2 regions of the Cellulosimicrobium sp. 72-3 genome follow, and region 1 is predicted to be linked to the other one. Evidence: riboswitches for the same ligand, from Rfam matches in the RefSeq annotation. Region 1 holds a riboswitch; the other holds the start of a gene.

What was found. Region 1 has a riboswitch for S-adenosylmethionine ahead of HKK73_RS02915 (LLM class flavin-dependent oxidoreductase). Riboswitches for the same ligand answer to the same signal wherever they lie in the genome.
Region 2: linked by a shared signal. The riboswitch ahead of HKK73_RS18205 (methylenetetrahydrofolate reductase) and the one ahead of HKK73_RS02915 (LLM class flavin-dependent oxidoreductase) in region 1 are both predicted to bind S-adenosylmethionine.

What each region holds. Positions count from the first base shown of each region.
Region 1 covers NZ_CP053419.1:646,363-658,007, forward strand. Annotated here, with positions in the region: gene purL (phosphoribosylformylglycinamidine synthase subunit PurL) at 1-570, shown strand, start outside; gene HKK73_RS02900 (endonuclease/exonuclease/phosphatase family protein) at 742-1,749, shown strand; gene HKK73_RS02905 (MMPL family transporter) at 1,833-4,553, opposite strand; gene HKK73_RS02910 (TetR/AcrR family transcriptional regulator) at 4,648-5,370, opposite strand; SAM riboswitch class IV at 5,540-5,647, shown strand; gene HKK73_RS02915 (LLM class flavin-dependent oxidoreductase) at 5,992-7,146, shown strand; gene HKK73_RS02920 (NtaA/DmoA family FMN-dependent monooxygenase) at 7,164-8,561, shown strand; gene HKK73_RS02925 (DUF1684 domain-containing protein) at 8,621-9,520, shown strand; gene HKK73_RS02930 (GNAT family N-acetyltransferase) at 9,517-10,113, shown strand; gene HKK73_RS02935 (amino acid ABC transporter permease) at 10,110-11,201, shown strand; gene HKK73_RS02940 (amino acid ABC transporter ATP-binding protein) at 11,198-11,645, shown strand, end outside.
Region 2 covers NZ_CP053419.1:4,075,311-4,086,955, forward strand. Annotated here, with positions in the region: gene HKK73_RS18165 (hypothetical protein) at 1-110, shown strand, start outside; gene HKK73_RS18170 (hypothetical protein) at 140-760, shown strand; gene HKK73_RS18175 (siderophore-interacting protein) at 738-1,664, opposite strand; gene HKK73_RS18180 (ABC transporter substrate-binding protein) at 1,651-2,616, opposite strand; gene HKK73_RS18185 (sensor histidine kinase) at 2,702-3,874, shown strand; gene HKK73_RS18190 (LytTR family DNA-binding domain-containing protein) at 3,934-4,743, shown strand; gene HKK73_RS18195 (heavy metal transporter) at 4,740-5,195, shown strand; gene HKK73_RS18200 (cation acetate symporter) at 5,192-6,715, shown strand; SAM riboswitch class I at 6,927-7,029, shown strand; gene HKK73_RS18205 (methylenetetrahydrofolate reductase) at 7,035-8,096, shown strand; gene metE (5-methyltetrahydropteroyltriglutamate--homocysteine S-methyltransferase) at 8,129-10,612, shown strand; gene HKK73_RS18215 (hypothetical protein) at 10,669-10,920, opposite strand; gene HKK73_RS18220 (DUF2630 family protein) at 10,971-11,219, opposite strand; gene HKK73_RS18225 (VOC family protein) at 11,310-11,645, shown strand, end outside.

The DNA of each region.
Region 1 (11,645 bases):
GTCGCCCACGCCACGCCGTCGGGCTGGCGCGAGACGGGGGAGAGCATCTACCTCCTCGGCACCACGCGCGCGGAGCTCGACGGCTCGGCGTGGGCCGACGTCGAGCACGGCCACCTGGGCGGCGTGCCCCCGCGGGTGGACCTCGCGGCCGAGAAGGCGCTCGCGGGCGTCCTCGTCAACGCGAGCCGCGACGACCTCGTGTCGGCCGCGCACGACCTCTCCGAGGGCGGGCTCGCGCAGGCGCTCCTCGAGGCGTCGCTGCGCTTCGGCGTCGGGGCCACCGTGTCGCTCGACGCGCTGACCGAGCGCGACGGCGTCACCCCGTTCGAGGCGCTGTTCTCCGAGTCGACGGCCCGCGCGCTCGTCGCGGTGCCCCGCGGCGAGGAGTCCAAGCTCGTCGACGCGTGCGTCGCGCGCGGCGTCCCCGTCCTGAAGATCGGCGAGACGGGCACCGAGCCCGGCGCCGTCGCCGAGTCGGGCGAGGCGCTCGAGGTCGCGGGCCTGTTCACCGTCCCGCTCAGCGAGGCGGACGCGGCCTTCCGCGGCACGCTGCCGGCCATCTTCGGCTGACACCCGCTCCACCGACGCCCCGGTCACCGCACGGTGGCCGGGGCGTCGTCGTCCGGTCTCGGCGGACGGGCGGGACGTTCGGGACGGGCGGGGGGCGGGTTCCGTGGAGATCGCCGGGCGGGCCGGTGGGGCGGGTCGCGGCGGCGGGGCCGGCGCTGCGAGAGTCCGGGCATGACCTCGGCCACCACGCGCCTCCCGCCCGCGCGCGTCACGACGCGGCGCCGACCGGGCGGCCGACCCCTCACGGTCGTGCTCGCCACGGGCGCCGTCGCGGTGCTCCTTCTCACGCTCGTGCGCATGCTGCCCGACGACGCGTGGACGCCCGTCGCGCAGCTCGTCGGGTTCACGCCGTTCGTCGCCCTGGGCGCCGTCGCGGGGCTCGTGCTCACGCTGCTCGCGCGCCGGTGGCTGCTCGCGGCGCTGCTCGCGGTCTGCGTCGCCGTCCAGGCGGTGTGGCTCGTCCCCGCGTTCGTGCCCGGCCCCGCGCCGCCCGACGACGCGGTGACGCTGCGCGTGATGGGCGCCAACACCTGGTACGGCGCGGCGGACGCGGAGGCGCTCGTCGACCTCGTCCGCACCGAGGACGTGCAGGTGCTCGCCGTGCTGGAGCTCACGACGGACCTGCGCGAGCGGCTCGTCGCGGCGGGGATCGAGGACGTGCTGCCGTACAGCGCCGACGGCAAGGTCGGGCGCGGCGCCATGGGCAGCGGGCTGTGGAGCGCGCTGCCGCTCCGCGACGTGGACGTCGAGCCGTTCTCGAACGACGCGATGCCGTCGGCGACGGTGGAGGTCGACGGCGTCCCGGTGCGGGTCACCGCGGTGCACCCGATCCCGCCGATCCCGGAGTACGTCGACATCTGGCACGAGGAGACGGACGCGCTCGCCGAGCGCGCGCACGGCGACCCGCTGCCCCAGGTGCTCGTCGGCGACTTCAACTCCACCCACGACCACGCGACGTTCCGCCGGCTGCTCGGCGACCGGTTCCACGACGCGACGCGCGCCTCGGGCGGCGGGCTCGACCTGTCGTGGTCGCCGCGCCCCGGCGTCGTGCCGCCGCTGCTCAACCTCGACCACGTGGTGACCGACCGCGAGAACGTCGTGACCGACGTCGACTCGCTGCACGTCGTGGGCAGCGACCACCGCGCGATCGTCGCGACGGTGCACGTGCCCCGCCCCTGACGACGACGGACCCGGCGCCACCGGCCGACGAGCGGGCTCGCTCGTCGACCGGTGGCACCGGGTCCGGTGGGGGCTCCGCGGCCTCAGCCGCGCGCGGTCTCCGGCTCGGTCGCGTCCGGGCCGGTGGTGCCCGGCTCGGTGCCGGCGTCGTGCGCGCCGCCCTGGGCCGCCGGGTCGGTCGACCCGTCGAGGTGGTGCGGGTGCCGGCGCTCGAGCGCGGCGCCCTCCACGTCGACGTCGGGCAGGATGCGGTCGAGCCAGCGGGGGAGCCACCACGCCTTGTCGCCCACGAGGTGCATGAGCGCCGGGACGAGCAGCATCCGCACGACGAACGCGTCGACCAGCACACCGAACGCGAGCGCGAACCCGATGGGCCGGATCATCGCGCTGTGCGAGAAGACGAACCCGCCGAAGACGGAGATCATGATGATCGCCGCGGCCGTCACCACGGCCCGGCCCGCGCGGACGCCCTGCACGATCGCGACGCGCGCGGGGGCGCCGTGCGCGTACGCCTCGCGCATCCCCGAGCCGAGGAAGAGCTGGTAGTCCATCGCGAGGCCGAACAGGATGCCGACGAGGATCGTGGGCAGGAAGTTGAGGATCGGGCCCGGCGTCTCGACGCCGAACACCCCCGCGAGCCAGCCCCACTGGTAGATCGCGACGACCCCGCCGAGCGCGGCGAAGTACGACAGGATGAACCCGAGCGTCGCGACGACCGGCACGAAGATCGACCGGAACACGAGCACGAGGATGACGAGCGACAGCCCGACGACGACCGCGAGGTAGATCGGCAGGGCCTGCGCGAGCTTCTCCGAGATGTCGATGTTGCCGCTGGCCGAGCCCGCGACGCCGAGCGTGACCTCGCCGTCGAGCGGCTCGAGGGCGCGCAGCGCGTGCACGAGCTCCTCGGTCGACTCGCTCGTCGGGCCCTCGGCCGGGATCACCTGGAACGCCGCGACCGTGCGGTCCTCGGACGTCCCGATCGGCGCGACGGCCACGACGTCGTCCTGGGCGAACAGCTCCTCGGCCACGCCGACCTGGTACTCGAGCGCCTCGGCCTGGGTGGGCTCGCCCGGCAGGTCGGCGACGACGAGCAGCGGCCCGTTCGTGCCCTCGCCGAACTCCTCGGCGACGGTCGAGTACGCGCGGTACTGCGTGGAGTCGTGCGCCTCGGACGAGCCGTCGGGCAGGTTGGTCCGCAGGTCGAGCGCGGGCAGGGCGATCACGCCGAGCGCGACGACGGAGAGCAGGGCCGTTCCCACCGCGCGGACGGTCGACATGGGGCGCACGGGCTCCGCGGCGGGCAGGCCGCCCGCGGCGCCCGGCTCCGACGACGCGGTCCCGGCCGACGCGCCCGTCGACGCGCCCGTCGAGGCGCCCGACGACGCGGCGGGCCCGGCGTGCGCGGCGCGCTCGCGGCGGCTGAGGATCCGCGGGCCGATCATGCCGAGCAGGGCCGGCGTGAGCGTGACGGCGATGAGGACGGCGATCGCGACGCACAGCGCACCGACCGTGCCCATGAGGCCGAGGAACGGGATGCCGGTGACGTTGAGCGCGAGCAGCGCGATGAGCACCGTCGCCCCGGCGAACACGACCGCGTTGCCCGACGTGCCGTTCGCGAGCGCGATCGACTCGTGCAGCTCGTCGCCCTGCTTGAGCTGGCGCCGGTGCCGGTTGACGATGAACAGCGAGTAGTCGATCCCGACGGCGAGGCCCAGCATGAGGCCGAGCACCGGCGTCACCGACGACATCTCCACCACCCCGGACAGCGACATCGCGGCGAGGGCGCCGATCCCGACCCCGATGAGGGCCGTGAGGATCGGCAGGCCGGCGCCCACGAGCGTCCCGAGCATGACGACGAGCACGATCGCCGCGACGACGAGGCCGACGGCCTCGCCCACGCCGAACACCTGCGGCACGCCCTGGGCGATGTCGGACGAGAAGTCGGTCTGGACGCCGTCGACCGGGTCGTCGGCGAAGACGGCCACGAGGTCGTCCTTCGTCTGCTGGTCGATGCTCATGTTCGGCTCGGTGAACGTCACGTTCGCGACCGCCGCGCTCCCGTCCGTGGACACGAGGCGGATGTCGGACGCCATGTCGAGCAGGGGAGCGGAGAGCTCGAGCTGCGCGGACTGCTCCTCGAGCGTCGCGCTCTGGTCCTCCAGCGCGGTGACCTGCTGGTCGAGCGTCGTGGCCTGCGACTCGAGCGTGGCGCGGCCCGCGTCGATCTCGGCCTGCTGCGCGTCGAGCTGCGGCGCCGCCTGCTCCAGCGCGCCCGCGGCCTCCGCCTGGGCACGTGCGGTGTCGAGCTGGGCCTGGCCCGCGTCGAGCTGGGCGCGCGCGGCGTCGACCTGCTCCTGCGCGGCGGCGAGCTGCGCGCGGCCGTCCTCGATCTGCTCGCGTCCCGCGGCGATCTGGGTGCGGCCGTCGTCGATCTGCTTCCGCTGGTCGGCGAGCTCCTCCTGCGTCGCGAACGGGTCGACGACCGACGCGACGCCGTCGACCTCCTCCGCCGCGGCGAAGCGGTCCGCGATCGCCGCCTCCTGCTCGGGTGTGAACGGCGCGCCGTCCTGCGTCGCGAGGACGATCGTGCCGCTCCCGCCCGACGCCTCGGGCAGCGCGGTCTGGAGGCGCTCGGTGACGTCCGCGGTGGGGGTGCCGGGGATCGAGAAGCTGCTCGCGAGCGTGCCGCCGAACGCGACGAACGCCGCCCCGGCGAGCACGAGCACCGCGAGCCACGCGGCGAGGACGGTCCGCGCGCGGCGCGCGCACGCGCGGCCGAGGCGGTAGAGGAGTTCAGCCATGAGGGTCCTTCGGTGGGAGTCCGGTGGCGGGTGCGCCCGGGGTGGCGGGTGCGGTGCTGCGGGAGAGGTGGTCGCGGGGAGGGTGCGGCTCGCGTCAGACGGGGTCCGCCCAGCCGGCGCGGATCCGTTCGACGAGGCGGTCGAGCAGGCCCGACCACACCGCGCGCGAGGCGTCGTCGTCGGCGGCGCCGGTCTCGGCCCACCAGCGACGCTGGATGACGAGGACCCCGGCCATCAGCGCGCCCACCAGCATCTCGATCTCGAGCGGGTCGACGTCCGGGTGCCGGCGCGTGGTCGCCGCGACGAGGCGCTCGGCGAGGTGGGTGAAGGTGCGCACGACCATCGTCGTGACGCGCGGCGTGGGCTCGGTCGCGGTACCGCCGAGGGCGCGCGTGAGGTAGGCCATGGGGCCGACGAGGTCCGTGCCGCGCAGCGCCGCGGTGACGTCGTCGAGGGGCGTGGGGCGGTCGGTGCCCGGCTCGGCCGCGCTCGCCCCGAGCGTCTCGACGACGCTGCCCAGCACGTCCTCGCAGACCTCGACGACGACGTCGTCGAGCGACGCGAAGTGGTTGAAGATCGTGCGGCGCGCGACGTCGGCGCGGGCCGCGAGCTCGTCGACGGTGAAGCGCGCGCCGCCCTTCTCCTCCATGAGCGACGCGGCGGCGGCGACGATCGCACGGCGGTGGCGCGCGCGCAGGGCAGCGCGACGGTCGGGGGCCGCGGCGTCCGGGCCGGGGACGTCCGCGCTCGGCGCGTCCGGGGTCACGGCGCCCGTCGCGGGCGCGGTCGGGCGCTCGGGTCCGGGGAGGAGAGGCACCTCTTGACACTAGGTGCATCGATGCACTCGGTGCAAACGGGCACTTCTGCTGCTCAAAGTTGACCGATCGAGTCCAGTATGTGGGAAGGTCCCGGCGGTGCGTTGACACCCTCTCCGACCGCTCGTAGGTTCCCGGCAACCGAGGTCCACGGACCCCGGCACAGGACATGGTCATGAGCTCCGACGCGAAGCCCCGGCTCGTCGGACGGCAACCCTCCCGCGTGGCGGGGTGCCCCGGGTGAGGACCAGGTCCCGCGTCGCGCGACCTGCGCGGTGCGGGGCAACACGCGGCGCCCGGAGACGGGCACGAAGGAGACGGACGATGGACCGGCGAGAGTCGAGCACCGCGGTGAGCACCCCGCACGCGCCGACGTGCCCCTGTCCGGTCCGCGGTGCGGCCGTCGTCTCCTGTCCGGTCGGCGCCCCCGCGCGCGTCACCTGTTGTCGCTGACGACGCCCCGCTCCTGACGCCGCGCGCCCCCGCGCGCACGCCCTGACGGGCCTCCCTCCGGCCTCCCGGCCCCGCCCTGCCGCCCCGCGGCGGGGCGACCCTGCCCACCCCCGGCACCCCGCCGCGCCCTGAGCGCGCGGCCGGCGCCTGTCCCAGAACGGATCCTCGCGATGCCCGACCCCCGCCCCGCCCGTACCGTCCACCTGGGCGTCGACCTCACCGACGCCGGTGCGCACCCCGCCGCCTGGCGGACCGTAGGCTCCCAGGCCCAGCGCCTGTTCGACGCCAAGCGCCTCGTCGAGCTCGTGGCCACCGCCCAGCGCGGCCTGCTCGACCTCGTCACGCTCGACGACGCGTTCACCCTCCAGCCGGGCCGCAACGGGTCCGTGCGCGGCCGGCTCGACGCCGCGCTCGTCGCGTCCCGGCTCGCGCCGCGCAGCGCGGGCATCGGCCTCGTCCCGACCGTCACCACCACGCACACCGAGCCGTTCCACGTCTCCAAGGCGGTCGCGACGATCGACCACGTGAGCTCCGGCCGCGCGGGATGGCAGGTCGGGTGGTCCACGACCCCGGCCGAGGCCGCGGCCTTCGGACGCAAGGGCGCCCAGGACGAGCCCGAGGCCGTGGCCGAGGCCGACGAGGCGGTCGAGGTCGTCACGCGGCTCTGGGACTCGTGGGAGGACGACGCCGAGATCCGCGACGTCGCGACGGGCCGGTTCGTGGACCGCGAGAAGCTGCACTACGTCGACCACGAGGGCATCCGGTTCGCGGTCAAGGGGCCGTCGATCACGCCGCGCCCGCCGCAGGGCCAGCCGCCCGTCGTCGTGCGGGCGAGCACGCCGGCGTCGCTCGACCTCGCGGCCCGGCGGGCCGACGTCGTGCGGGTCCGCGCGGCGACGCGGGACGAGGCGGTCGCGCTGCGGGCGCAGGTGCGCGACGCCGCCGCGGACGCCGGGCGCGACCCCGACGGGCTGCGGGTCCTCGTGGACGCGTACGTCGTCGTGGGGGACACGCGCGCGAGCGCGCAGGCCCGCCTCGACCTGCTCGAGGACCTCGAGGGCGTCTCGTGGGACACCGACTCGCTGACGCACGTCGGCACGGCGCGCGACCTCGCGGCGACGGTCGAGGAGTGGGCGCACGCCGGTGCCGCCGACGGCTTCCTGCTGCGGCCGTCGTCGCTGAGCACGGACCTCGACGCGATCGTCGACGGGGTCGTGCCGCTGCTCCAGGGCGTGGGCCTGTTCCGCACCGCGTACCCGGGCACGACGCTGCGCGACACGCTCGGCCTCCCGCACCCCGCGAACCGCTACGCGGCGATCGCCTGAGCCCGGACGGACGCGACATGAGCACCCGACCCCGCAAGCAGATCCACCTCGGCGCCCACTTCCCGGGCGTCAACAACACCACCGTGTGGAGCGACCCCCGCTCGCGCAGCCAGATCGACTTCGCGTCGTTCGAGCACCTCGCGCGCCGTGCCGAGGACGCGAAGCTCGACTTCTTCTTCCTCGCCGAGGGCCTGCGCCTGCGCGAGCACAAGGGCCGCATCCACGACCTCGACGTCGTCGGCCGCCCCGACACGCTGCCCGTCCTCGCCGCGCTCGCCGCCGCCACGGAGCGGCTCGGCCTCGCGGGCACGATCAACACGACGTTCAACGAGCCGTGGGAGCTCGCGAAGCAGTTCGCGACCCTCGACCTGCTCTCCGAGGGCCGCGCGGCGTGGAACCTCGTGACGAGCCCCGACGCCTTCACGGGCGCCAACTTCCGCCGCGGCGGGTACCTGCCCTACCCCGAGCGGTACGCGCGGGCGGCCGAGGTCGTCGAGGTCGCGCGCGCCCTGTGGGACTCGTGGGACGACGACGCGGTGCTGGCCGACCGGATCGCGGGCGAGTTCCTGCGGCCCGGCGCGGTGCGGCCGGTCGCGCACCACGGGACGTACGCGGACGTCGTCGGGCTGTTCGAGACGCCGCGCGGGCCGCAGGGCCACCCCGTCCTGTTCCAGGCGGGCGACTCGGCCGACGGGCGCGACTTCGCCGCCGCGACGGCCGACGTCGTGTTCTCCGCGCACTCGACGTTCGACGCCGGGCGCGCGTTCTACGAGGACGTCAAGGGGCGGCTCGCGGCGCACGGGCGCGAGCGCGACTCCCTGAAGATCCTGCCCGCGACCGTCGTCGTGCTGGGCGACACGCCCGCCGAGGCGGAGGAGCGCGCCCGGGAGATCCGGCTCCAGCAGGTCTCGGGCCCGACGGCGATCGCGTTCCTCGAGCAGGTCTGGGGCCGCGACCTCGAGGCGTACGACCCCGAGGGCCCGCTGCCCGACGTCGACCCCGACACCGAGAACCTGTCGATCACGCGCGGCCGGGTGCGGCACGCGAAGGACCCGGCGGCGGTCGCCGCGGCGTGGCGCGAGCAGGCCGAGGCGAACGGGTGGTCGATCCGCGAGCTCGTCATCCAGGTGACGTCGCGCGGCGGGTTCGTCGGCACGCCGCAGCAGGTCGCGGACGACATCGACCGGCACGTCCAGGAGGACGCCTCCGACGGCTTCATCCTCGTGCCCCACCTCACGCCGGGCGGGCTCGACGACGTCTTCGACCAGGTCGTCCCGCTGCTCCAGGAGCGCGGCTCGTTCCGCACGGAGTACGCGGGCACGACCCTGCGCGAGCACCTCGGCCTCGCCCGCCCCGGCGCGACGCGAGGCGACGGCGAGCCCACGACGGCGCACCCCGCCGAGCTCGTCGGCTGACCGCCGCCGGCACCGCGGCGACCACCGCACCGACCACCCGCACCGACCTCGGAGGACCCATGAGCACGAGCACGCCGACCGCCACGGGCGCCGTGGCCACCGCACCCGCCGACCCCGTCGCGTCCGCGTCGCCCGACGCCGCCGCGTGGGCCGCCTGGCACGCCGAGCGCGAGGACGGGCTGCGCCCGCCGCATGGCTGGCTGAGCCTCGTCGCGTACCACGCGCTCCCGGCCGAGCCCGCCGCCCTCCCGGGGATCCCGGGGCTCTGGTGGGCCGACGCCGACGGCGCGCACCACCGCGCGGGCGAGGGCGGCGCCGTCCGGACGACGACGGGCAGCGTCGTCGGGACCGTCGTCGTCGCGGAGGGCGGGTCGACGCTCGCGGGCACGTTCCTCCCGGACGGCCGGGACGCGGGCGACCCGGCGGACGGCGGCGAGACGCGCGAGGTCGCGGTGGAGGTCGTGCACCGCACGGGCCGCTACGCCGTCCGCGTGCGCGACCCGCTCGCCCCGGCCCGGACGGCGTTCGACGGCGTCCCGACGTTCCCCTACGACGCCGCCTGGGTCGTCGACGCGCCGGTGCGCTGGTACGACGCGCCGCGGCCCGTCGTCGTCGGCGCGGCCCGGCCCGGCCTCGTGCACCACGTGCGCACGGTCGGCGAGGTCGACCTCGTCGTCGAGCGCGACGGCGCCCGGCGCGGCGCGACGCTCGCCCTCACCGGCGCGCCGGGCGGTGCGGTGACGCTGCTCTTCAGCGACGAGGCGGACGGCGTCGCCCCCTGGCGGGTCCTGCGCGTGGACGCCGACGCGGTGCCCGGCACCGAGGGGAGCGTGCGCCTCGACCTCAACCGGGCCGTCAACCTGCCGTACGCGTTCAGCGACTTCGGCACGTGCCCGGCGCCGGTCGAGGGCAACCACGTGCCGTTCGCCGTCACCGCGGGTGAGAGGGCACCCCGGTGACCGCGGTCGCCGCGCGTCCCGCCACGGTGAGCGGGGCGCGCGAGGTCCGGTCCGTCGCGATGCACGACCCGCTCGTGCGGCCGCTCCTCGACGAGCTCTCCCACGAGTACTGGACGCGGTACCAGCGCGTGCTCACCGCCGAGGAGCTCCGCGCCGAGATGGAGCACTACCCCGCGCAGGACTTCGCGCCGCCGCACGGCGAGCTCGTGCTGGTGCTGGAGGACGGCGAGCCCGTCGCGGGCGGCGCGTTCCGCCGTCGGAGCGAGCCGGAGCTCGGCGACCCGGCGCGCCTCGCCCGGCCGGCCGCGCGCCGCGCCGACGGGACGCCCGCGGTGCGCACCGCCGAGCTCAAGCGGATCTGGACGCACTCGGCGCACCGGCGCCGCGGGCTGGCGCGCCTCGTGCTCGCCGAGCTCGAGCGCCGGGCCGTCGAGCGCGGCTACCGGCGCGTGTACCTCACGACGGGCCCGCGCCAGCCCGAGGCCGCCGGCCTGTACCTCGCGACGGGCTACACGCCCCTGTTCGACACCGGGACCGATCCCGAGGAGATCGGCCCGCTCGCCTTCGAGAAGTGGTTGGAGGTCGCGCCATGAGCACCGTGTCGCTCCCGCAGGACGAGTCCCGGCAGCTCGCGCCGCCGTCGGGCCGGCATCCCGCCGACCCGCGCGGCGGTGTCGAGGACGCGCTGCCGCTCGAGAGCCTGCGCATCGTCCCCGCCCGGCACCCGGGCCGCTGGGTCGCGACGGCCGGCGTGGCCGTGCTGCTCGCCATGGTCGTCAGCTCGCTCGTGACGAACGACCGCTGGGAGTGGGGCGTCGTCGCGCAGTACCTCACCTGGCCCTCGATCCTCGAGGGCGCGTGGGCGACGATCCGGCTCACGCTCGTCGCGTCGGTCGTCGGGTTCGCGCTCGGCACCGTGCTCGCGCTCATGCGGCTGTCGCGCTCGCCGCTCCTGCAGTCGGTCTCGTGGACGTACACGTGGGTGTTCCGGTCCGTGCCGCTGCTGCTGCAGCTGCTGCTCTGGTACAACCTCGCCTACCTGTACCCGTACCTGAGCGTCGGCATCCCCTTCGGGCCGGAGTTCCTGTACTTCGACACGCTGTCCGTGATCGACAAGTTCTGGGCCGCGATCCTCGGGCTCGGGCTCTCGCAGGCCGCGTACTCGGCCGAGATCGTGCGGGCCGGGATCCTCTCGGTCGACCAGGGGCAGCAGGAGGCCGCCGCGTCGCTCGGCATCCCCAAGCGCCGCCAGGTGAGCCGCATCATCCTGCCGCAGGCGATGCGCTCCATCATCCCGACGGCCGTCAACGAGGTGATCGGGCTGCTCAAGGGCACGTCGATCGTCTACGTGCTGGCGTACGGCGAGCTGTTCTACATCGTCAGCGTCATCTACGGCCGCAACGGCCGCGTCGTGCCGCTGCTCATCGTCGCGTCGATCTGGTACCTCGTGCTGACGACGCTCATCACGGTCGTCCAGTACTACGTCGAGCGGCACTACGCGAAGGGCGCGGTGCGCACGCTGCCCCCGACCCCGCTCCAGAAGGCGCGGTGGACCGTGCTCGTCTGGGCGTCGCGGCTCTCCGGCCGCCCCGTGCCCGACGCCGTCCCGCCCGCGTACGCGGCCCGCGCCCGGGTGGGCGTGCTGACCCGCACCGCGCGCACGTCGGGAGGTGCGGCATGAGCGCCGACGTCGCGACCGCCGGGCTCGTCGAGATCCACGGCGTCCACAAGAGCTTCGGCACCCTCGAGGTGCTGCGCGACGTGTCGCTCACCGTGCCGCCCGGGTCCGTGACGGTCGTGCTCGGCCCGTCCGGCTCCGGGAAGTCGACGCTGCTGCGCGCGATCAACCACCTGGAGAAGGTCGACAAGGGGTTCATCTCGCTCGACGGCGAGCTCATCGGGTACCGCCGCAAGGGCAGCACCCTGCGCGAGCTCAAGGAGCGCGAGATCCTCGGCCAGCGCACCCAGATCGGGTTCGTTTTCCAGAGCTTCAACCTCTTCCCGCACCTCACCGCGCTCGAGAACGTCGTCGAGGCGCCGGTATCCGCGCAGCGTCGGCGCCGCGAGGACGTCGAGCCCGAGGCCCGCGCGCTGCTGGAACGCGTCGGGCTCGCGGACAAGGCCG
Region 2 (11,645 bases), 790 kb from region 1:
ACCCGACGGCCAACCAGCACCCCACTTCCGAGGCTGCCGTGGCGTACGCCGAGAACGTGATCTCCCGCACCAAATATGACGAGCGGTACGACATCGTCGTAGCTCAGTAGACGGTCGGTGCCGTGGGACGATTCCGAGCGTGACGGAGCTGACCTTGCACGACGACGCCAAGCGCCGCGTGGTGCGCGCCAACCTCACGTTCGCCGCGGTCCTCGTGCCGATCCTCGGGCTCACGGCGGTCTCCCTGGGGATCAGCACGCGCAACCTCGCCCTCGCGCTCGGGTACGCGTGCGTCGTGCTCGCGATGATCCCGCTGACGTACGTGCTCGCGCGCCGCTTCACCGACCGCTCCCGCGTCACGTTCGGCGACGGGTCGGTGACGGTCCAGGGCTGGGGCCGGCCGCGGCGGTTCACGGTGGCCGAGATCGAGCGCGTCGTCACGGTCGACAGCATGGGGTTCGGGGGCATGACGCCGACGCACCACCTCATCGTCGTGGGGCCGACGAAGCGCCTCGCCCTGCTCGTCGGGCAGATGTGGGACCGCGACCAGCTCTCGGCCGTCGCGCTCGACCTCGCGCACCGCGGCGTCCCGCTCAACCCGGTCCACCAGCCGGTCACGCCCGTGCAGCTGCGGGCGATGGACCCCCGGCTCGTGCCGTGGCGTCAGGCGCACCCGGTCGCGCTGGGCCTGTTCGTCGGGCTCGGGGTGCTGCTGTTCTTCCTGGTCGCGTTCGTCGTCATGGTCGCGTTCCTCGTCTGACCGTCGCGTCCGGCCGGGCGCGGTCGTGCCAGTAGCCCTGCGCGTGCACGCGCGACCGCGCCACGCCCGCCGCGACGAGCTCGGCCCGGACGCGCGCGACCGTGGCGCTCTCCGTCGCGCACCACGCGTAGAAGCCGTCGCCCGCGGAGGCCGCGGACCGGCCGTGCACGGCGGCCCAGTCGCGGACGGCGCCCAGCACCGCCCGCTCGGCGCCGCGGCGTCGCAGGCGGGGCACGTGCTCGACGCGCACGGTCGCGGGCACGTCCCCGAGCGGGGCGTCCGCCGGGTCGTCGGCCTCGACGAGCACGTGGGCCCGGACGTCAGGGCCGAGGCTCGCGAGGATCCCGCGCACCGCGGGCGCGGACGTCTCGTCCGCGACGAGGAGCACGTGCCCGACGGCGGGTCCCGGGTCCCACTGCGTGCCATGGTCGGTCACGCCGAACCGCGCGTGCGGCGCGGACAGCAGGACGCGGTCCCCGACCGCCGCCCGCCGCGCCCAGGCGCTCGCCGGGCCGGCGGGCTCGTGCAGGTACAGGTCGAGGTCGACCTCCGCGACCTCCGGGCGCACGGCCACGGGCGTGTACGAGCGCATGACGGGGCGCACGTCGTCGTCGAGCGCGGACCACTCGCGGCGCCACGTGCTCTCGTCCGCGAGGCGCGCCCGGCGCGCGAGGCGGTCCGCGCCCGGCCCCGGGAGCAGGATCTTCACGCGCTGGTCGAGCCCGACGTCGGCGCACCCGGCGAGGTCCGGCCCGGCGAGCGTCACGCGCACGAGGCGCGGGCCGACGTCGTGCACGCGCGCGACCGTCGTCGGGAAGAGCACGTTGGGCGACCGGTGGAACCGGCACCCGGCCGGGCTCCCGGCGGTCGCCGGGGGCCCGGCCGCCGCGTCAGGAGCCGGCACGGTCCTGCAGGAAGCGCTCGACGTCGTCGAGCACGGCCTGCCCGCCGAGCGGCCCGACGCCGCTGATCCAGGACGACTGGTCCACGACGCGCACGTCGGGGAAGGACGCGGCGTTGAGCGGGATCTCCGCGGGGACCGCGGACGCGTCGTCGGGGTCGGCGGCCGAGACGAGCACGAGGTCGGCGGCGGCCTCGGTCACGCGCTCCGGGGACAGGTCCACGGAGATGTCCTCGCCCCACTCCTGCTCCGGCGTCGCGAACCCGACGCACTCGAGCGTGCTGCCCGCGAACGACCGCGGCCCGTACGCGGACACGATGCCGTCGCGCGGACGCAGGAGCTGCGCCGTCCCGGAGACGTCGTAGTCCTCCTGGAGCTGGGCGCACCGCGCGTCGTAGGCGTCGAGCAGGGCCTGGGCGTCCGACTCCCGGCCGAGCGCGCGCCCGACGAGGAGCACGTTCTCCTGCCACGGGTCGGTCTGGGTCGCCATGAAGACGGTCGGCGCGACGCTCGCGAGCTGGTCGTACAGGTCGGAGTGGCGCGACTCCGTACCGAGGATGAGGTCCGGCTCGAGCGCCGCGATGGCCTCCAGATTCGGCTCGGGCACGGTGCCGACGACCTCGATCGCCTGCGCCTCCTCGCCGAGGTACGCGGGCACGCCCGCCTCGACGCTCAGCACGGCGGCGCCCACGGGGACGACGCCGAGCGCGACGGCGGTGTCCGTCTCGACGGGCTCGAGCGTCACGACGCGCTGCGGCGCCGCGTCGAGCTCGGCGGTACCCCGCGCGTGCTCGACGGCGTACCCCGTCGCGGTGTCGTCCGGCGCCGGCGCGCCGGTCGCCGCGGGCTCGGGGTCGGACGAGCACGCCGCGAGGAGGGTCGCGGCGAGCACGAGGGCGGTGGTGGTGACGCTGCGGCGCACGCGCGGGCTCGACGTGGTCCGGGAGATCGGCACAGGAGGTTCCTCCGTCGTGGGATAGGGTCGCCTAACCTTACCTGCCCACCGAGGCGGGTGACGCCGCGCTGGATACGATCACTGCATGTCCGGGCCCGTGTTCGCCGGCGCCGCCGCCGGTCTCGTCGTGGGCGTCCTGCTCACCCTCGGGCTCGTGCTCGCCTGGCGGCTCGCGCGCGGGTCGCGCGAGCTCGGGAGCGACTCCGACCGGGCGACGTTCCGCACCCTCCACCTAGCGTCGCGCGCCGCGACGCACCTGCGCGACGGGCTCGACGGCGACGACGTCGGCCGCGCGGCCCGCTCCCTGCGCCAGCTCCTCGGCGCCGACGCGCTCGCCGTCGTCACGGCGGACGGCGCGGTCGCCCTCGACGGGAGCTCGACGCTCGAGCCCGACGCGCGGCGCGTCGCCGAGCGCGTCCTCGCGACGGGACGGCGCCACGTCGAGAGCGGCGACGTCGAGGACGCCGTCGGGGCGCCCGTCGTCGCGGGCGGGCGCGTCGCCGGCGTCGTCGTGGCGTTCGCCGACACCGTGCGGCCACCGCTCGTGCGCGCGACGGGCGAGGTGGCGCAGTGGTGCGCGGCGCAGCTCGAGCTCGCCGAGCTGGAGGCGTCGCGCACGGCGCTCGCGCAGGCCGAGCTCCGCGCGCTGCGCGCCCAGATCAGCCCGCACTTCGTCTACAACGCGCTCGGTGCCATCGCGTCGTTCATCAGCACCGACCCCGAGCGGGCGCGCGACCTCGTGCTCGACTTCGCCGACTTCACGCGCTACTCGTTCCGCGGGCGCGGCGACTTCACGACCCTCGCCGACGAGCTGCGCTCGATCCACTCCTACGTCGAGCTCGAGCGCGCCCGGTTCGGCGAGCGCCTCGCCGTCACCCTGCAGATCGCGCCGGAGTCGCTGACGGCCGTCATCCCCTTCCTCTCCGTGCAGCCCCTCGTCGAGAACGCCGTGCGCCACGGCCTGGAGCCGCGCGAGCACGGCGGGACGATCGTCATCACCGCGCGCGACGAGGGCACCCAGACGGAGATCACGGTCGAGGACGACGGCGTCGGCATGGACCCGGCCGTCGTGCGTGAGCTCCTCACGTCGCGCGACACGACGCACGTGGGCCTGCGCAACGTCGACACGCGCGTCCGCCAGCTCTACGGCGACGACCACGCGCTCGACATCGAGACCGCGCCCGGCTCGGGCACGCTCGTGCGGCTGCGCGTCCCGCGGTCGCAGCCGCTGCACGAGACGGAGGTGAGCGTGCCGTGACCACCCCGGACCCGGCTCCGGCCGGCGGTCTCCCCGGCGGGGCGGGCGACGCCGTCGGGCTGGACGTGCTCGTCGCCGACGACGAGCGGCCCGTGCTCGACGAGCTCGTGGGCCTGCTCCGCCGCGACCCGCGCGTCCGCACCGTGCGCGGGGTCGCGAGCGGCTCCGAGGCGCTGCGCGAGCTCTCGTCGCGCACGGTGGACGCGGCGTTCCTCGACATCCACATGCCGGGGCTGACCGGCCTCGACCTCGCCCGCGCGCTCTCCCGGTTCGCCGACCGCCCGGCGGTCGTGTTCGTGACCGCCGACGAGGCGCGCGCGCTGGAGGCGTTCGACGTCGAGGCCGTCGACTACGTGCTCAAGCCCGTGCGGCGCGAGCGGCTCACGCGCGCGGTCGACCGCGTCGTCGAACGGGTCGCGGAGCGCACCGCGGCGGGGCGCACCCCCGCGACCGACGCGGCGGCACCGTCCGCGAGCGCCGCCGCTCCACCGCCGGTTGCCGGCGACCCGGCGGGCGGTGCGGCCCCGGCCGAGGAGACGCTCGTCGTGACGGTCGGCACGACGACGCGGCTCGTCCGGCGCAGCGCGGTGCGGTGGGTGCAGGCGCAGGGCGACTACTCCCGGCTCGTGACGGACACCGAGCAGTTCCTCGTGCGCGAGCCGCTCTCCGACCTCGAGGAGCGGTGGGCGCCCGCGGGGTTCCTGCGCGTGCACCGGTCGTACCTCGTGGACCGCGCGGCCGTGACCGCGGCGCGGTTCGGCGGGGCGCAGCCCGCGCTCGTCGTCGCCGGGCACGAGGTCCCGGTGAGCCGCCGCATGGTGCCCGCCGTGCGCGAGGCGCTCCTCGGGCCGCACCGGGGCGCGCCGTGACGGGCACCGACCCGCGTCGGGACGCGCGCGTGCGCGTCCGGTCCACCGACCTCCCCGCGGCGCGCGCCGGCCGCGGCGAGGGTGCCGGCCCGGAGGGCGGGGCGCCGTCGGGCACGACACGGACCGGTGAGCCGGACGACGCCGCGACCGCCTACACGCGCGGGCTCGTGCGGGCCCAGCTCCGGCTCGGGCTGGCGTGCGTGGCGTCGTTCCTCGCGGTCGTCACGCTGCTCACGGTGACGATGAGCGGCGTGCCCGCGCTGGACGACGTCGTGCTGCTCGGCGTGCCGCTGCCGTGGCTCGTGCACGCGTACGGCTTCTACCCGGTGATCGTCGCGTTCGCGGTCGTGTTCGCGGTCGCGGCGGCGCGCAACGAGCGCCGGTACCGCGCGCTCGCCGAGGGCACGGGCGCGCCCGACGAGCCCGGCCCCGACGACGGCGGTGCGCCGTGACCAGCGCGCTGCCCCTCGTCGCGATCGCGCTGCTCCTCCTCGCGACCGGCCTCATCGGGTTCTACGGCCTGCGGATCTCGCGCACCACGAGCGACTTCTTCGTCGCGTCGCGCACCGTGCGGCCGGTCTGGAACGCGTCGGCGATCAGCGGCGAGTACCTGTCCGCGGGCACGTTCCTCGGGCTCTCGGGCCTCGTGCTGCTGTCCGGCGCGGAGGCGTTCTGGTTCCCCGTGGGGTACGCGGCGGGCTACCTGCTCGTCCTGCTGTTCGTCGCGGGCCCCCTGCGGCGCAGCGGCGCGTACACGATCCCCGACTTCGTGCACGCCCGGCTCGACTCCGTGGTCGCGCGCCGCGTGACGAGCGTGCTCGTGCTCGTCATCGGGTGGCTCTACGTGGTGCCGCAGCTCCACGGGGCGGCGCTCGTCATCACGAGCGTGGCCGCGGTGCCGCCGTGGGTCGGCTCGGTGGGGATCGCGGTCGTGGTGAGCGCCGTCGTCGCCGCGGGCGGGATGCGCTCCATCACGTTCGTCCAGGCGTTCCAGTTCTGGGTCAAGCTCACCGCGCTCGCGGTGCCGCTCGTCTTCGTGCTCATGGCGCTCGGCGGGGCGTTCGAGCCCGGCGGCGCCGTCGTCACGTTCGACCCCGCCGCCGTGTTCCCCCACGAGGCCGGGCCGGGCGGCCTCGACGCGTACGCCACCGTCTCGCTCCTGCTCGCCCTCCTGCTCGGCACGACCGGCCTGCCGCACGTCCTCGTGCGCTTCTACACCTCGCCCGACGGCGGCTCGGCCCGCCGCACGACCGTCGTCGTGCTCGTCATGATCAGCGTGTTCTACATGGTGTCGAGCACGCTCGGGCTCGTGGCGCGGGTCGTCGCGCCCGACCTCGCGGCGCCCGGGGTGGCGGACACCGTCGTCCTCACGCTGCCGACCCGCCTCGTGCCCGGGCTCGGCGGCGAGCTCCTCGCCGCGCTCGTCGTCGCCGGGGCGTTCGCCGCGTTCCTCGGGACGTCGTCGGGGCTCGTGGTCGCTCTGGCGGGCGTCGTGAGCCAGGACCTGTTCGGCGGCACCGTGCGGTCCTTCCGCTGGTCGGCGGTCGCGTGCACGCTCATCCCGCTCGCGTTCGCGCTCGTCACCATCCCGCAGGGCCTCGTGACGAGCGTCGGGACGGTGTTCGTCTTCGCCGCGTCGGCCCTGTCCCCCGTGATCCTGCTCGGCGTGTGGTGGCGCGGCCTCACCGCGCGCGGCGCGGTGGCGGGCATGGTCGTGGGCGCCGTCCTGTGCGCGACGGCGCTGCTCGCGTCGTCCGCGCTCGTCGCCGCGGGGTACGGGAGCCCGTCCGGCGGCACGGCCGACGGCGTCCCTGGCGTCGTGCGCGCCCTGCTCGCCCAGCCCGCCGCCTGGACCATCCCGCTCGCGACGGCGACCGTCGTCGTCGTGTCGCTCCTCGACCGGCGCGGGCCGCCGCTGCGCACCGACCGGTTCCTCCGCCGCCTGCACGTGCCCGAGCGCCGGAGGGCCTGAGACCTGCAAGGCCGACGACGACCCGTCGCCATGGTCGGTGTCTGGGACCTCGCTCGAGCACCTGAAATCTGTAGCGTAGGAAACCTGAAATTCGTAGCGTAGAGAGCCTGAGATCCGTAGCGCGGGGCGCCGCTACGCCTCCGGCCGATCCCTCCGCATCTCACCTGGCGGGCGCTCTCGACCGCATGTCGGATGGGTCGTAGGATCGTGCCAACCATCCAGAGCGGTCGAGAGTCCTGGCTCGACGACACCGCAGCAACCCGCCGACGGAAGCCTCCCGAGGACAAAGGTGCTAACGCCAGGGTCGATGGAGTGACGCATGACCTCAGAGGCATCCTTCGCGCACCGTCCGGGCCGTCCTCGGCCGACGGTGTCGTTCGAGCTCATGCCCCCGCGCCGACCGGACGCGGCCCCGAAGTTCTGGGAGACGGCACGCCGTCTCGTCGCGACGCACCCCGACTTCGTGTCCGTGACGTACGGCGCCGCGGGCACCGACCGCGCGACCGCGCGCCAGGTCGTCGGACGCCTGCTCCAGGGCACGCCCGTGCTGCCGATCGCACACCTCACGTGCGTCGGGGCGTCGCGCGAGGACGTGGAGTCGGTCATCACCGACTTCCTCGACGAGGGCGTGCGGAGCTTCCTCGCGCTGCGGGGCGACCCGCCGCGCGACCAGCCGGACTGGCAGCCCGCGCCCGACGGCGTCCGGTCGTCGACCGAGCTCGTCGCGCTGCTGCGCGAGGTCGAGGCGTCGCGCTGCGCGTCCGACCCCGCCGTCGCGCTGCGCGGCGCAGCCCGGCCGCTGACGATCGCCGTCGCGACGTTCTGCGACGGGAACCCCGCCGCCGGCACGACGCGCACCCAGGAGGTGCGCCGCCTCTGGCAGAAGCAGCAGGCCGGCGCGAGCTTCGCGATCACGCAGCTCTTCTACGACGCGTCGTCGTACACCGACTTCGTCGCCGAGGCCCGCGCGGCCGGCGTGACGATCCCCATCCTCGCCGGGCTGCTGCCCACGACGGAGCCCGCGCGGCTCCGTCGCGTCGAGGAGCTCACGGGCGTGCGCGCGCCCCAGCACCTGCTGGACGCGCTCGACGCCCTGCCCGACCCGGAGGCGCAGCACGCCTACGGGATCGCGTACTCGGTCGACCTCGCGCAGCGCGTCCTCGACGCGGGCACGCCCGGTCTGCACGTGTACACGTTCAACAAGCACCGCGCCGCTCTTGACCTGCTCGAGGGTGTCCACCTCGGCGGCGGGTCGGTCGGGACCGGGGGCGGCGCCAGCGCCGCCGCCGCCCCGCTCGTCCCGGACCTGGCCAGCGGGCCGTGGGTCACCGGCACCTCCCTGCCCACGACGAGCGCCGCCACGCACGGCGCGCCCGTCTGACCGGTCCTCCGGACCAGCAAGAGGTTTCGATCATGGCCACTTCCGTACCCTCCCCTACCCAGAACCCGGTCGGTTTCCCCGCCGGCACCGTGCTCGGCTACCCGCGCATCGGTCGCCGCCGCGAGCTGAAGAAGGCCGTCGAGGCGTTCTGGGCCGGCAAGACCTCGGCCGAGGAGCTCGAGGCCACGGCCCGCGAGCTGCGCCTCGCGACCGTCCGCCGGCTCGTCGACCTCGGCCTCGGCGCCGACGACGCGTCCGTCCCCGGCTCGTTCTCCTTCTACGACCAGGTGCTCGACGTCGCCGCCTCCCTCGGGGCGGTCCCGTCGCGGTTCGCGTCGCTGACCGACGACGCGGGCCGCCTCGACCTCGCGGGCTACTTCACCGTGGCGCGCGGCCAGGGGGACGACGCCCCGCTCGAGATGACCAAGTGGTTCGACACGAACTACCACTACCTGGTCCCCGAGATCGGCCCGGACACCCCGATCCGCTTCGTCGACGACCGCGTCGTGCGCGAGTTCGTCGAGGCGAAGGAGGCCGGTGTCGTGACGCGGCCCGTCGTCGTCGGGCCGGTCACGTTCCTCGCGCTGTCCAAGGCCGCGGACGACGCGCCCGCCGGGTACTCGCCGCTCGACCGCCTCGACGACGTCGTCGCCGCCTACGCCGACCTGCTGCGCGCGCTCGCCGCGGCGGGGGCGCCGTGGGTCCAGCTCGACGAGCCGATCCTCGTCACCGACTCGGTCGACGTGCCGTTCACCGAGCTCGCCGCCGCCGTGGGGTCCGCGTACCGCGCCCTCGCGACCGACCTCCGCCCGGTGCCGAGCCCGGGGTCTTCGGCGGCCTCGTCCGCAAACCCGGCGGCAACCCCTGGTTCGGCGCAGGACGCGCGGCCCGCGATCCTCGTCGCCACGCCGTTCGGCGGGCTGGAGACGTCGCCGGACGGCGACGGCGCGACCTTCGACTTCCTGGCGACCCTCGCGGGCACGGACGTCGAAGCGATCGCGATCGACGCCGTCCGTGCGGACCTTCCGGACTCGCCCTACGACGACCTCCTGACGAAGACGCTCGTCGTCGGCGCGATCGACGGGCACAACGTGTGGCGCGCCGACCTCTCGGCAAAGCTCGACACGCTGACCGCCGCGCGCAGCCTCGGTGCGGGCGCGGTCGCCGTCGGCACGTCGACGTCGCTGCTGCACGTGCCGCACGACGTCGAGGACGAGACGTTCGCCGAGCCCGGCACGGCGTCGGGCACGACGCTCGACCCGCGCCTGCGCGACTGGCTCGCGTTCGCGGACCAGAAGGTCGGCGAGGTCGCGACGCTCGCCCGCGCGCTGACCGAGGGTCGCGACGCCGTCGCGGAGGAGATCGAGGCGTCCCGCGCGGCGGTGGCGTCGCGCGCGGAGGCGAGCGGCGTCGTCGTGCCCGCGGTGCGCGAGCGTGCGGCCGCGCTGACCGACGCGGACTTCGCGCGCGGTGACTACGCCGAGCGTGCGGCCGCGCAGCAGGAGCGCCTGAACCTGCCGCCGCTGCCCACGACGACGATCGGCTCGTTCCCGCAGACGCCGGAGATCCGCCGCGCCCGCGCGCTGTGGACGAAGGGCGAGCTGTCGGACGCGGACTACACGACCGCGATGCGTGAGGAGATCGCGCGCGTCGTCGCGATCCAGGAGGAGCTGGGCCTCGACGTCCTCGTGCACGGCGAGCCCGAGCGCAACGACATGGTGCAGTACTTCGCGGAGCACCTCGACGGGTTCGCGGTCACGGCGAACGGCTGGGTGCAGTCGTACGGGTCGCGCTGCGTGCGCCCGCCGATCCTGTGGGGCGACGTGACGCGGCCCGCGCCGATCACGGTCGAGTGGTCCGCGTACACGGCGTCGCTCACCGAGAAGCCCGTCAAGGGCATGCTCACCGGGCCCGTGACGATCCTCGCGTGGTCGTTCGTGCGCGACGACCAGCCTCTCGGCGACACGGCGAACCAGGTGGGCCTCGCGCTGCGCGACGAGATCGCGGACCTCGAGGCCGCCGGCATCGGGATCGTCCAGGTCGACGAGCCCGCGCTGCGCGAGCTCCTGCCGCTGCGCCGCGCGGACCAGCCGGCGTACCTCGACTGGTCCGTCGGGTCGTTCCGGCTCGCGACGTCGGGCGTGGAGGCGGCGACGCAGATCCACACGCACCTGTGCTACTCGGAGTTCGGCGAGGTCATCGGCGCGATCGACGGCCTCGACGCCGACGTGACGTCGGTCGAGGCGGCGCGCTCGCGCATGGAGATCGTGCCGGAGCTGCGCGACGCCGGGTACTCGCGCGGCATCGGGCCGGGCGTCTACGACATCCACAGCCCGCGCGTGCCCTCGACGGAGGAGGTCACCGAGCTGCTGGAGCTCGCCGTGAAGTCGATCGACCCGCGCGTCGTCTGGGTCAACCCCGACTGCGGCCTGAAGACCCGCCGCTACGAGGAGACCGTGCCGTCGCTCGAGCACCTCGTCACCGCGGCGAAGGCCGTCCGGGCCACGCTCGGCTGACCCCGGAGACGCCGGAGGCCGGGTCCCGTCAGGACCCGGCCTCCGTGTCGAGGGTGTCAGCGCTCGGTCGTGCCCGTGCCCGCCATCGGGAGGGCGAAGGCGAGCGTCGCCGCCGCGAGGCCGCCCACGAAGAGCCACACACCGCCGTCGACGCCGGACATGCCCGACCCCATGAGCACGAGCCCGCCGACGAACAGCGCGAACGCCACGACGAACCGTGCGACCGCGCCCGCGTGACCGGGGATGTCGCGCCCTTCGGTCCCGGTGGGGAGGGGGCTGTGCGCCGCCTGCTCGCTGGACGTGGTCATGGGGTTCTCCTTCTGAGGTCGGAACGGGAGCCGGACGTCGCCGTCGGCGATCAGTCCAGGTAGTTCTCCACCGTACCGGGGTCTCGCACCGCCGCCGCATCGGGGTCGCCGCCGAACTCCCGGGCGGCGCCACGCTGGCGCAGCAGGTCCCAGCACTGGTCGAGCTCGACCTCGATCGCGCGGAGCCGCTCGTGCTCCTCGCCCCCGGTGATCTCACCCTGCGCGAGCTGCTCGCGGAGCTCGCGCTCCTGCGCCACGAGGTCGCTGATCGTCCTGCGGATGCCGCCGTCGGTCGCCATGCCGTCCACGGTATGCCCGACGGCGCGGGCGCGCCCCGGGAGGCCGGCCCCACGCGGCGCAGCGTCGGCGGTGCGCCCTAGGCTCGTCGCATGACGACGACGATCGGGCGCACGGTCCTGCTCTGCCGCGACCTCGACGCGAGCGCCGCGTTCTGGGCCGACGGGTTCGGCTTCCGCACGTTGTTCCAGGGAGAGACCGAGGGGTTCCCCCTGCTCCACGTCGGCCCCGGACGCGTCGACGAGCCCGGCCTGTGGCTCGTGCCGCTCCCCGAGGGCGGCGCCCCGCTCGTGCGCCACGGCCTGCCCAACCTCGTGCTCTACGTCGACGACCTCGACGCGACCCTCGCACGCCTCGCCGCGGCCGGGGTCGAGCCGTTCGTCGGGCCCGACGCCGACGCCGAGACCGGCGACCGGTTCGCGCACGTC